DNA from 3 places in the Pseudarthrobacter sp. SSS035 genome. Region 2 is predicted to be linked to each of the others. Evidence: riboswitches for the same ligand, from Rfam matches in the RefSeq annotation. Region 2 holds a riboswitch; each other region holds the start of a gene.
The links. A riboswitch is a leader RNA that binds a small molecule or an ion and turns the genes downstream of it on or off. The one in region 2 is predicted to bind cyclic di-AMP.
Positions count from the first base shown of each region.

Region 1: it holds a riboswitch for cyclic di-AMP, as region 2 does, so the genes downstream of both, MUN23_RS05100 (hypothetical protein) here and MUN23_RS04320 (C40 family peptidase) in region 2, are expected to answer to the same signal.
Region 3: it holds a riboswitch for cyclic di-AMP, as region 2 does, so the genes downstream of both, MUN23_RS18935 (LysM peptidoglycan-binding domain-containing protein) here and MUN23_RS04320 (C40 family peptidase) in region 2, are expected to answer to the same signal.

Region 1 is NZ_CP096882.1:1,138,388-1,142,723, forward strand. It holds gene MUN23_RS05090 (response regulator transcription factor) at 1-344, shown strand, start outside; gene MUN23_RS05095 (cell wall metabolism sensor histidine kinase WalK) at 352-1,905, shown strand; cyclic di-AMP (ydaO/yuaA leader) riboswitch at 1,982-2,158, shown strand; gene MUN23_RS05100 (hypothetical protein) at 2,164-2,898, shown strand; gene MUN23_RS05105 (HAD-IA family hydrolase) at 2,969-3,685, opposite strand; gene MUN23_RS05110 (VOC family protein) at 3,761-4,135, opposite strand; gene upp (uracil phosphoribosyltransferase) at 4,198-4,336, opposite strand, start outside.
Region 2 is NZ_CP096882.1:943,974-948,309, reverse strand. It holds gene MUN23_RS04330 (metal-dependent transcriptional regulator) at 192-887, shown strand; cyclic di-AMP (ydaO/yuaA leader) riboswitch at 1,029-1,272, shown strand; gene MUN23_RS04325 (M23 family metallopeptidase) at 1,276-2,100, shown strand; cyclic di-AMP (ydaO/yuaA leader) riboswitch at 2,249-2,411, shown strand; gene MUN23_RS04320 (C40 family peptidase) at 2,482-3,156, shown strand; gene MUN23_RS04315 (C40 family peptidase) at 3,328-4,065, shown strand; gene MUN23_RS04310 (HNH endonuclease) at 4,302-4,336, shown strand, end outside.
Region 3 is NZ_CP096882.1:4,079,806-4,084,141, forward strand. It holds gene MUN23_RS18930 (YdiU family protein) at 1-659, shown strand, start outside; gene MUN23_RS18935 (LysM peptidoglycan-binding domain-containing protein) at 729-1,580, opposite strand; cyclic di-AMP (ydaO/yuaA leader) riboswitch at 1,584-1,755, opposite strand; gene MUN23_RS18940 (lytic transglycosylase domain-containing protein) at 1,968-3,260, shown strand; gene MUN23_RS18945 (TraR/DksA C4-type zinc finger protein) at 3,300-3,662, shown strand; gene MUN23_RS18950 (DNA alkylation repair protein) at 3,732-4,292, shown strand.

The sequences.
Region 1 (4,336 bases), 190 kb from region 2:
TGCACCGCCTGGTCCAGCGCTCCGGCGTTGCCGCGATGGACACTGCCGAACTTGTGGTGGGCGATCTTGTCCTCAACATCGACACCCGCGAAGTGACCCGTGCAGGCGACAACCTCCAGCTCACGGCCACCCAGTTCGAACTGCTCCGGTACCTCATGGAGAACCCCAAACGCGTGATCAGCAAGGCCCAGATCCTGGACCGCGTCTGGAACTATGACTTCGGCGGCCAGGCCAACATCGTGGAGCTCTACATCTCCTACCTGCGCAAGAAAGTTGATGCAGTGCACCCACCCATGATCCATACCGTGCGGGGCGCCGGCTACGTCATCAAGCCGGCCGAGTAACACTTCCATGTCCTCGCCGCGACTAACTCCAGCACCTGCCCGGAGCTTGCTGAAACCGAACACCTGGCATCTGCGCACACGGCTGATCCTGTTGGCCATGGCCCTGCTGGTGGCCATCTGCGGAGCCGTGGGGCTGTTCAGTTACGCCTCCATGGATTCCTTTCTCACCGGGCAGCTGGATGAACAGCTGAGCCAGGCCGCCAAACGGTCGAACGATCCGGGCCGCCCGCCCCTGGGCGGATTCAACGGCAGGCCGGACCCGCTTGACTCCCGCGGACAGAGCGTGGGAACGCTGAATGCGCGGATCCTGAACGGCCAGATCCCCAGCGGCGGTTTCCTGGACTCGGACACCACGCGCCTACCCCTCGACGCCGAAGACAAGCAGACCCTGCTGGCGCTGGCGCAGAACGGCCTTCCCGTGAACCGCTCGCTGTCCAACGGGGATTACCGGATTGTGGCCGTGCAAACCGGCTACGGCGATGTCCTTGTCACGGGCCTTCCGCTCGCCGCCAAGGAGAGCACGCTGGCATCGCTGGTGTGGACCTTTGTTTTTGTCTCCTTGGGCGGCCTGGCGCTGATCGGACTGGCGGGAACCGTGCTGATCCGGCGCACCATGAAGCCGCTCGAGCAGCTTTCCGAGGTTGCAACCCGGGTGGCCCGGCTCCCGCTGGACGCGGGCGAGGTGGCACTCGCGGTGCGCGTCCCGCCGTCGAACTCCAATCCCGGAACCGAAGTGGGCAGCGTAGGGCACGCCCTCAATCTGATGCTGGACAACGTCGCCAACGCACTCGAGGCGCGGCAGCGGAGCGAGACCAAGGTGCGGCAGTTCGTTGCCGACGCTTCCCATGAGCTGCGCACCCCGCTGACCGCCATCCGCGGGTACACGGAGCTGATGCGGATGACCGAGGACTTCACGCCGGACGGCCGGAAATCCCTGGCCCGGGTCCAAAGCCAGTCCGAACGCATGACCACCCTGGTGGAGGATCTGCTCCTACTTGCCCGGCTCGATGAGGGCCAGCCCCTGAAGCTCAGCGAAGTAGACCTCACACAACTCGTGATCGAAACCGTCAGTGACGAGAAGGTCATCGCCCCGGACCACCACTGGCGCCTTGAACTGCCTGACGAGCCGCTCGCCATCACGGGTGATGCGTCCCAACTGCGTCAGGTGCTTGTCAACCTGCTCTCCAATGCGCGCAAGCACACGCAGCCGGGGACCACGGTGGTCACCGCTGTCACGAAGTCTGCCAATGGCGGCGCAGCGGTGACGGTAACGGACGACGGCGGGGGCATCCCTGCGGAATTCGTGGACCACGTTTTCTCCCGGTTTGCCCGCGCAGACGCGGCGCGCAAGGGTACGGCACCGGCCTCGGGCGCCGGGGCGTCCGAAGGCACCAGCGGCCTGGGCCTGTCCATTGTCCAGTCGATCATGGAGGCCCACGGCGGGAGCGTGGAAGTGACATCGCGGGCCGGGCGGACAGAGTTCGCGCTGCTTTTCCCGACCGGCATCCTGGCATCATCATCAGACACCCGGGCACAGCAAGGCGACACACCGCCGTCGTGATTCTCGTTACCTAAATGTGACTTAAGCCGCCAGCTCCGGTACCGTCGATATGGTGTGGTTCCCGTTTGGGCCGCATATCCGGATGACGCCAAGCTCTGCCGCTTCCCGGATTCCGTTTTCAGAGGCAGAGGCGGGGGACCCACCGTCCCGGGCACCAGGTGCCCTTTGGGGTTAAGCCAACACGTGATTGTGCCGTGTGGCCGGATGCCCTCATCCGAACCCGACAGCTAACTCCGCAGGTGTGAGAGGCGATCCATCATGTCTGAATTCAAGGTAGAACCGCGCCCGCAGGGCGACAACAAGTCCAATAGCCACCGCAAGCAGACCCGCTTCGGCGCAGCTATGTCCCCACTCTCCAGGGCCGCCCGGATTCCCTCCGTGGGCCAGCGCGTCGCGGTGTTCGCCACCGCGTGCGCCCTGTTGGTCGGTGTAAGCGCCGCAGCACACGCTTCCGAGTCGGCCTCGCTTGCGGCCAGCGCCAACCAGGCCGCCGAAGAAGAGAACGCCCAGTCGAAGCTCAGCTTCGAAGCGGCTGAGATCCAGGCCCCGGCCACTCCGGAAGCGGCTCCGGCTGAAATCAACGTCGCGCCCCAGGCCGCCGATCCGGCACCCGCCCCGGCACCCGAACCCGCTGCCACTCCTGCTCCGGCCCCGGAACCTGCACCCGCGCCTGTTGTGGCCGTCAACGACCCCGCAGGAGCGCAGGCCTACGCTGCCGGGCAGCTGGCGACGTACGGCTGGTCCGCTGACCAGATGCAGTGCCTGCAGACGCTGTGGACCAAGGAATCCGAATGGACCACCACGGCCACCAACGCCAGCAGCGGCGCGTACGGCATCGTCCAGTCATTGCCCGCTGAGAAGATGGCGAGCGCCGGCGCGGACTACGTCACCAACTACCGCACGCAGATCAACTGGGGCCTGAACTACATCCAGGAGCGCTACCAGTCACCGTGCGGCGCGCTGAACTTCCACCTGTCGCACAACTGGTACTAGGCCGACTGAGCGGCGCCGGCGGTTGGCGTCGCTGAGCTGCACGCCGCGCCGGCGGATCACAAGTGGCGGATCACGAAAGTGATCCGCCGGCGTCAAGCCGGAAAGAAATGAGCTGCCGTCCCGCGGCGTCCGTTTCCACGGAGGCGGTCACGGCACGGTAATCCGCGACATGCAGCACGCCTGCCGGCAGCTCGCCCGTGTTGGGACCCACCGCCACCGTACGGATACCTGCGGCAACACCTGCAGCGATTCCTGCGGGCGCATCCTCGAATACCACGGCGTCCTCCGAATTGACGCCCAGCAGACCGGCGGCCATCAGATAGCCTTCCGGGTGCGGCTTGCCCCGTGTGACCAGGTCCGCCGTCACGGCCGTGGCCGGCATGGCCAGTCCGGCGGCGTGCATGCGGATGTCCGCGAGGGTCCTGTCCGCTGAGGTCACCAGGGCAACTGCCTGGGCCGGGAGGCTGCGAAGCAGGCGGGCAGCCCCCGGCAACGCGACGATACCGGCAGTCCGCACCCGTTCCATCGCGCCGAGTTCCGCAGTGAGCGCCACGACGTCGGCTCCCTCCGGCGCGAACCGGCGCACGGTATCGGCAGCCTGGACGCCGTGCGAAGTGCGCAGGATTTCGGCGATGTCCAGGCCGTACCGGGCCGCGAATTCTCCCCAGACCTCTTCGACCACTGCCGTGGAGTCCACCAGTGTGCCGTCCATATCGAAAAGAACGGCACGGCAGGTCAGCGTTTGTGTAGCCGGTGTTCGTGTGGCGGCAGGTGTGGGGATGTTCATGCTGCCTATTTTGCCTTAGGCGTTACCGGCTTAGGTGTCACGGGCTTAGGCGTTACGATCCGAGGCATCACGCCCTTAGGCGTCACGGCTCGGGATGTACTGCACCGCCCACTTGTTGCCGTCGGGATCGGCGAAATAGACGAAGTGCCCCCAGTCCTGGATGTCTATGTCGCTGACCTCCACACCGTTGCCCTTGAGGTGGTCGTGGGCAGCCTGGATGTCGCTGACCACCATCTGCAGGCTTGGGGCCGTACCCGGAGGGGCGTCATTGAGGCCCTCGCCAATACAAATGGAGCAGGCGGATCCCGGCGGGGTCAGCTGGACGAAGCGGATGCCATCCATGGGCCGCTCGTCGAAATCCGGGTTGAATCCAACTTTGTTGACGTAGAAATCCTTGGCGCGGTCCACGTCGGATACGGGCACAAAAACGAGTTCAAGTTTCCAGTCCATGCGCCACAGGCTAACGGCGCCGGCAGAAAAGCGGAAGACCTGAAATCCGAAGCAGCCCAGAATTAGCCGGCGATGCCGTACAGGCGGTCGCCGGCGTCGCCCAGCCCGGGAACGATGTAGGACTTCTCGTCGAGCCGTTCGTCAATGGAGGCCAGCACGATGGTCACATTGGCCTCGGCCAGTTCCTCTTCGAGCTTTGCC
Region 2 (4,336 bases):
CTTATTCTGCCTGAACCCTCGATTCGGCGGGAACCGGCGCCGTCATAGTCCGGCCACTGAGACCGTTTGTCCCCGCCCGGCATTATCCAGACAAATTCAAAATAGGCTAAGCTTTTTAGCGGACCTCGCCGCTGAGCGGGACGCGATACGGTGGGACAACGCAAGGTACTGCGCTCGAGGAGCTGAGCTGGATGACGGATCTGATCGATACTACGGAGATGTATCTTCGGACCATTTTGGAGCTTGAAGAAGAGAACATCGTTGCTCTTCGCGCACGCATCGCCGAAAGGCTGCGCCATTCCGGACCCACGGTGTCCCAAACCATCGGACGGATGGAACGCGACGGACTGGTCGTGGTCTCCGGAGACCGCCACCTGGAGCTCACGGAAGCCGGGCGGAAACGCGCCACGGAAGTGATGCGCAAGCACAGGCTCGCGGAACGGCTCCTGGCGGATGTGATCGGCCTGGACTGGGCCTATGTCCACGATGAAGCGTGCCGCTGGGAGCATGTGATGAGCGAGCGCGTAGAGCAGCGCATCTACGAATTGCTCAACCACCCCACGGAGTCTCCTTACGGCAACCCCATCCCCGGGCTGGCTGCCCTGGGCGGACCGGCGCCCGCGCTCCCTGACGCCGGTGTGATTAATCTCCTTGATGCGATGCAGGGCTACGGGCCGGCGTCGAACGTGACAGTCAGCCGGCTGGCCGAGCCCATCCAGGTGGAACCTGAGCTGCTGGTCCAGCTGGATGAAGGCGGGATCAGGCCTGGTGCCACGGTGTCCCTGGAGCGCGTAGGGGAGTACATTTCCGTGCGCGTGCCGGGAATCGAAGGGGCGCTCGAGTTGCCCCCGGAAGTGGCATCCCACGTCTTCGTTTCCGTCAGCTGACGGGAAGGCGGTCCGCCGCGTGGGGCCGCGCGTGGGGCCGCGCCATAGCGCAGCGAGGCAAGGTTCCGCAAAGATAACGGAATTGTTACTGTCCAAGTTAATCACCTATAGTTGAAACTCAGCGTCGATACAAAAGCGTTACCTGATCCGGAGCCGAGCTCTGCCAGCGGATCAGGTGCATCAGTCACCAACTGGCAGAGGCGGGGGAACCACAACCGGCAGTCGTAAGACTGCCTTGGGGTTAAGTCCGTCAGCAGCAAGCCTCTTCCAGCGAAGGATCCTCACGGGATATCTCTGCGCCAAGTGCTTGTCACGGCGGACCGGGTCTTTGAACTCTCTGACCCGAATCCGACAGCTAACTTCGCAGGCTACCCAGAGAGGAACATTCTTGACCACGCAATACTCCAGGGGCCGCCGTCGCGCGGTGGGTCCCGCTTCGGCGCCCAGAGTGGCCGAGGATTTCAGCGCGGAGAGGCCCCGCGACCCACAGCGGGAAGCCCGCCGCCGCCGGGGACCCTTCCGGCAGATGACGGATTTCGCCGCCGCCAGTGGCCTCGGCCAGAAGGCCGGCATCGCCTTGGCAGCAACAGGCCTGGCTCTCACCGTGACGGTTCCTGTGACCGGCCCCGTGATGGCCACTCCGGCACCCGGCCAGGCTGCGTCGGCCGTTTCCGCTGCTCCGCAGCCCGAAGTGACCGCCGAAGCCGCCGCCCAAATTGATTTCAGCCGCTCGTCCGTGGTGACCCAGGGTGATCCCGACGGCAAACTGAAGCAGCTCCTGAGTGCCCAGTCCGCGGGATCCATTACCCGCGCCGCCTCTGCCGGAAGCCTCGGCTCGCCGCTCGCCCAGCTGGCTACGGCCTCACCCTTCGGATTCCGAGTCAGCCCGATTACCGGCGGCTCCGGCGACTTCCACCGTGGCCAGGACTTCGTGGCACAGTGCGGAACCTCTGTCCTGGCCGCTGCCAGCGGTACCGTCACCTTCGTTGGCTGGCACCAGTACGGCGGCGGCAACCGCGTGGTGGTGGATCACGGCAATGGCCTTGAAACCACTTACAACCACCTCTCCTCCGCCAGCGTCAGGGTAGGCCAGACAGTCAGCCGCGGCGACGTTGTTGCCCTCAGCGGCACCACGGGCGCGTCCACGGGCTGCCACCTCCACTTCGAGGTCCAGGTCAATGGCGAAGTCGTTGACCCCACCGGCTGGCTCTGACCCAAATGATGGCCAACTCTCGAATCGCGGCGACGTGCCGTGACCTGAATGTGACATTGGCTCGGAACTCCTGTAACGTCTAAAGCGCGTCAACTTTTCCGAAGTTGACGTTCTTGAGTGGATTGCCTAGCTCTGCCACCGCTCAAGGTCCGTTCGCATGACATCGTCTGGCAGGGGCGGGGGAACCAATTTTGGTCTTCGATTCTGAAGGCCTTGGGGTTAAGTCGCAAAGCTTCCACTGTGAAGCAGCGCGGCCGGGTGACTCCCATCCGAATCCGACAGCTCACCTCGCAGGCATTGGGAGAGGCTACCTTCGTGTCTTCACGCCATACTTCTGCGCGTCACCGCGCACAACCGGTTCGCACTAACCCCTTGGGCTCCGTGTCCAAGGCCGTCAGTGCCAATGCCGGGACCGTAGGTCGCCAGGCTGCTGTTATCGCAGCTGCATCAGGTCTGATCCTGAGCATGGGGCTTCCGGCCAACGCTGCGGATTCCACCGCCGGCGTTTCCGCCTCTACCGAGTCCGGTTCCGCGCAGACGGCACTTGCCGTAACTGCCGCGCCCACGGCTACCGTTTCCTTCGAACGCCCCGTCATCAAGACGACGCCGGCGCCGAAGGTTGAGAGGGTCCGTGCGCAGTCCACGGCCTCCGAAACCGGGGCTCAGGGTGCTGCCGCAACCGAGGCCGCGGCCTCCAAGCTCGCTGACACTGTCTCCTCCGCTGCCGCTTCGGGTCTGGCAGCACTTGCCTACACCGGTATCGGACACCCCTACCTCTGGGGCGGCACCACTCCCAACGGCTGGGACTGCTCCGGCTTCACGCAGTGGGTCTACGCCCAGGCCGGCATCAGCATTCCCCGCACCAATGCCTGGACGGCCATGCGGCCCACCGCCACACCGGCCCCCGGTGACCTGGTCATGCAGAATGGCGGCGCCCACGTTGGCATTTACGTCGGCAACGGCATGATGATCAGCGCACTGAACCCGTCACAGGGCACGCTGCTCCACTCGGTGGCATCCACGGGCGGCGGATCCTTCTTCACGCTGGCCCCGTAGTTCCTGCAACCCAGTAGTTCCCGCAGCCCCGTGCTGCCGGAGCCGTTCTTCGCTGGAACCTTTTCGCTAGATCCCCGTTCGGGGCGTGCCGGCGTACCCCCAAGATGCCGGCGCGTCCAAAGCCCTCAGGCTGCCCACGCGGTCCTGAGGAAAACGAAAGAGAGAAAATTAATGACTACACGTGCAACTGTTGCACGGCACCGCGCCGAGGTCGCCAAGACCAACTCGCTGGCTGTCATTGCCAAGGCTGTCGGCGACAACGCCGGCGGCATGGGCCGTCAGGCTGCGGTTATCGCTGCTGCTTCCGGCCTTGTCCTGACCAGTGGTATCGCTGCGAACGCGGCTGACACCGGCGTCCAGCGTGAAGCTGCGTCCGCTTCGAACCTTGAGGCTGAGGTTTCCGCCCCGGCCATCATTTCGGCTGCTTCCACCATTGCCATCTCCTACGAGAAGCCCGCAGTGACCACCACGCCGGCTCCCGTTGAGGCTCCCGCGCCTGTTGTTGAAGCTCCGGCTCCGGCCAAGGCCGCGGCCACCCTCACGGTAGCGTCGGCCGCTCCGAAGGCGCCGGTCTCCGCCAGCGGCAAGGGCCAGGCCATCCTGTCTGCAGCCTATGCACAGCTCGGCGTCAGCCAGGACTGCACCATGCTGGTGACCAACGCCCTGGCCGCCGTGGGCATCAACTACCACGGCTGGCCCGCAGGGTACCTGTCCCTGGGTCAGACCGTCAGCGCCGCCGAGGCCCAGCCCGGCGACCTGATCTATTACGCCGACGGCGGCGCGGGCATGGCCCACATTGCCGTATACGCCGGCAATGGCCAGGCAGTGCACGGCGGCTACAACGGCAACCAGACCGTTGTCTTCAGCGCCAACGTTGGCTCGGGACCGGTCTTCATCCGCGTGTCCTAGCAGCTGATTCAGCCTTCGAAGGACCCTCGCCACACGGCGGGGGTCCTTTGCTGTCTGCTGCCTGCTGCCCTGATCCGGTGAGGTGCACGAATCCGACACGTGACGGCGGCCGCTTCGGCGATTAGCTGATCCCGGGATTCTTTGTTTACTCTTGTGGTGTCGATCCATAGCCCGGACATGCCGGGGGCAGCCGGCCCTCGTGCCCCTGACGGGTGCGGCCACAAAGAGGTACGTGCATGCGCACTCTCGTTCTGAATGCTGGATATGAACC
Region 3 (4,336 bases), 1.9 Mb from region 2:
CGTTTATGGACGCCTTCAACCCCGGCGCGGTCTACAGCTCCATCGACGCGGACGGACGCTACGCCTACGCCAACCAGCCGGTCATCGCCGAATGGAATCTCACCCGGCTTGCCGAGGCACTCCTGCCCCTGCTCCATGAAGACCAGGACCAGGCCGTGGCGCTCGCGGTGGAATCCCTCGGCGCCTTCCGCACGCTGTACAGTGCTGCCTGGTCAGCCGGCATGAAGTCCAAGCTTGGGCTGCGCCCGGACACGCACGACGACGTCGCGTCGCCCCTGGTGGACGGCGTGTTGGCGCTGCTCCAGGAAGGCAAGGTGGATTACACCTCCTTCTTCCGGAGCCTCGGCTCGGCGGCCCGCGGAACCCCGGAAACTGCGCGGTCCATGTTTGCGGACCCGGGCGCCTACGACGCCTGGGCCGCACGGTGGCTTGCCCTGGCGCCGGACACGGACCTGATGGACCGGGCCAACCCCGTCTACATCCCCAGGAACCACCTGGTTGAAGAGGCTCTGGATGCTGCTATTGCGGGCGACCTGGACCCCTTCAACCGGTTGGTGGACGTCCTGGCCGATCCGTACACGCAGCGCCCCGGGCTGGAACGCTACGCCGGCCCCGCCCCTGAGGACTTCGGGAGCTACCGGACCTTCTGCGGGACCTGAGCGAACACCAGGGATGGACGACGGCGGCGCGGGGCTGGGTGCCGCCCGCGGCCGTCGGGCATGGTCGGATCACGCTACGCGGACGAAGGACGCTCCGGCGAGCCAGCTGATGGAGTGCACTTCGGTTTTGAAACCGTCCACCCCGCCACTGACAACCTGGCCGTTGCCGGCGTAGACGCCCACATGGCCGGCCGTGATGACCAGATCCCCCGCGGCAGGTGTGCCCACCACCGCGCCGTACTGGAAGAACTGGCCGGGAGCCAGGTCGCCCACGCTCTTACCCACCGAGCGCAGCGCCTTCTCCACCATGGCGGTGCAGTCCTGCTGTATGCCGAGCTGGGAGTTGGCGGAAGCCAGGATGGCCCCGCCGAGCGAGCCGGCCGGTGCCTGGGCCGCCGGTGCGGACGTTGCCGCCAGCCGGATGCCGGTGTTGGTGGGAGAGGCCGGCGCCGCCGCGGCCTTCGCCGCGGGAGCCGGTGCGGTGTAGCCGGCACCGGGGATCCGGATCTGGTCGCCGGGGTAGATGATGCTGGTCAGCGAGAGTCCATTGGCAGCAAGGACGTCGTTGAGCGGGACGCCGTTGGTGGCGGAAATCTGGCCCAGCGTGTCACCCGAAACGACTGTGTGGACGGTGGCCGCGGCGGGGGCTGCTGCAGCGGAAGCCGGAGGAACAGCGGCCGGAGCCGCTGCCGCCGCACTGGTTTGGACCTGGGTGTTGGCAGTCCCGGAGTTGTCCGGGCCGTGGACGCCGGCCTGAGCCGGGACGCCAATGCTGAACAGCAGGCCGGATGCAGCAATAGCCACCAGGGCCGGCCGGCCAAACGTCAGGGGGTGTGTTGTGGCCGCAGTAGACAGGCCAATAAGGACGGTGGAGCGGGCAGGAACCGCACGATGGCGTGCGGCAGCGGAATTCTTGGACACGGTTGATCGCCTCTCCCATGCCTGCGGGGTGAGCTGTCGGGTTCGGGTCGGAGATACCCGGCCGGTAGCGCCGCCGCACGGGACGGAGCGATACCGACTTAACCCCAAGGCTTCGAAAAGCCGTGGAAACGTGGTTCCCCCGTCCCTGCCAGCTGGAAAGCGACTGGATCCCGGTCAGCGGCAGGGCTCGGCATACTGGCGGGAATGTCCCGGCTTGAGCCGGGCCACCGTTTGACCATAACTTCCGGTTATCGACAATGTCACATTCCGGTAACGGAATGTAGGCGTGAAATCCACCCGTGCTTCATCTCGGATTCCCTCCCTCCTCGGTAACGATGTTGCAGGTCAGGCCCCGTAATCCGTATATGCCCGGTAAGCTCACCAACTATGTCCCGGATTGTTCAAAAAATGCGGCTGCCCGCCCTCGCCGGCCTGCTGGCGGTCGCCCTGGTGGGGTCGGCTGCGCTGCTTCCCTCGCATGCCGCAGACGACGCGCCGCCCGGCGGGTATCCCTCGTGGCAGGACGTGCAGAACGCCAAGAAAAGCGAGGCTGGCAAAGCGGCAGAAGTCGCCAGGATCAATGGGCTGCTGGGCGGACTTCAGGCTGAAGCAGAGACGCTGGGCAATGCGGCCGTAACGTCCGCCGCGGAGTATGCCAAGGCCGAAGCGGCACTTCAGGCCGCCACTTCCACGGTGGACGCACTCACGGCCCAGACGGCACGCGCCGCGGCCGAACTGGGACAGTACAAGAAGGAAATCGGCGCCCTGGCGGCCCAGTCGTACAAGACTGGTGGAACCAACATGGGTTTCTTCGTTGCCCTCGACGCCGTACAGAACAACAGCATTCAAGGCCTGAATATCGTCCAGATCGTCAGCGATAAGACTGCGGCCCTGGTCAACAAATCCGCAGGCGCCGAACGCATTTCGCGTGCCCTGGCCGATCAGGAGCAGGCGGCCAGGGCCGAACGCGAGCGCCTGTCCAGCGAAGCCAGAACCAAGCTCGACGCCGCCCAATCCGCCCAGCAGGCCATGTCCCGGCAGATCGCGGAGCAGCAGGAGCACGGCCAGGAACTGACCGCGCAGCTGGCCTCCCTCAAGGGCACCACGGCTGCGGTGGAGGGGGAGTTCCGGCAGGGCCAGGTGGCGTTGGCCGCGTATGAAACGGCGCAGGCCGCCAAGCGGGCCGCGGCGCAGGAACAGGCGCGCCAACAGGCGGAGGCGGCAGCCAAGGCGGCGGCCCTTGCCGCTGCACAGAAACCGGCGCCGGCCCCACCTGCTGTACCGGGAGTGCCCGCCCCGCCTCCAGTCCCGAGCCCGACGCCGGTCCCGCCGCCCGTCGTCGTCGTGCCTTCCGTTCCGGGAGGCGCTGTGAACGACCCCGCGGGCGCCAAGAACTACGCAGCCGGGCAGCTGGGCGCCTACGGCTGGGGCCAGGATCAGTTTCCGTGCCTGGCGTCGCTGTGGACCAAGGAGTCGAACTGGCTGACCACCGCCACCAACCCGTACTCGGGCGCATACGGCATCGCCCAGTCGCTGCCGGCCAGCAAGTATGCCAGCGCTGGCAGCGACTGGCTCACGAGCTACCGGACCCAGGTCAATTGGGGCCTGTCGTATATCGCTGACCGCTACGGGTCACCGTGCGGCGCGTGGAACCATTCCGTGGCCAACAACTGGTACTGACCTGCGGGGGGACGGCAGCCAAACCACTAGGCTTTTCCCATGCCCGATTTTGAACGGTTCCGGGTTCTGCTGGAAGAAGAGCGCACCCGGAAACTCGCGCTCCTCCCCGCCCTCCGTGAGGACATTTCGTCGGCCAACGCCGCCCGCCAGGATTCCAACGTGGATGACGAGCACGACCCCGAGGGTTCCACCATTGCGTTCGAGCTATCGCAGGCCTCGGCGCTCCTGAAACAGAGCAGCGCGGGACTTGACCAGGTGGATGCGGCCCTGGCGCGGATTGCAGCGGGCACGTACGGCACGTGCGCCGTGTGCGGGGACCCCATCGCGGAGGGACGGCTCGAAGCCCGCCCGTCGACGCCGTTCTGCATCCTCCACGCCGCGGCCGGCCGGCAGGGACGGTAGCGGCGCCATGAACCCAGATGTCGTGAACTCCAGTGCCGTGACTTCCAGTGCCGTGAGCGGGAGGGTGCAGTGAGCGGGCGCGTGCAGGACGCTGCCGGCTTCATCGACGCCACCCTGCAGAATGAGGGCGCCTGGTACCGGGCGGAGGACGTGGAGTCCCGGGTGGGCGGTGTCCTAGGCTCCTACGGATCGTCCGTAGGAGCCGTACGCGGCACCGTCCGCGACGCCAGCAGGAAGTTCAAGGACCTTGGCCACGATGAAGTGACCGCTTTGGCATCCCTCCTCTGGGGCCGGCCCGGTCCTGGCAGGCGGCCGGTCTATGAGAGGCGGCTCGCCGCCGTGGTGCTGCTGCAGTCCAAGGTTGCCCTCCTTCGCCACTCTGACCTGACCCGGCTGGAGGGCTTCATCAGAACCGCGCAGACCGGTGAGCTGGTGGACCCCCTGATTGCCGACGTTGTGGTTCCGTTGCTGCAGGGACTGGGCGAAAGCGGGCGCCAGCGCGCCGACGTCGTTATCACCCGCTGGCGCCAGGACCCCGACGACGCGCTGCGCCATGCTGCCCGGCTCGTCGCGTCTCAGGGACCTGACCTGCAGCGCATTTCCGGGAACCGCGACCAGGGACACGGCTGACCCCTGTTCCCTGGTCCCCTTGAGTCGTACTCTGGGGCTTGGAG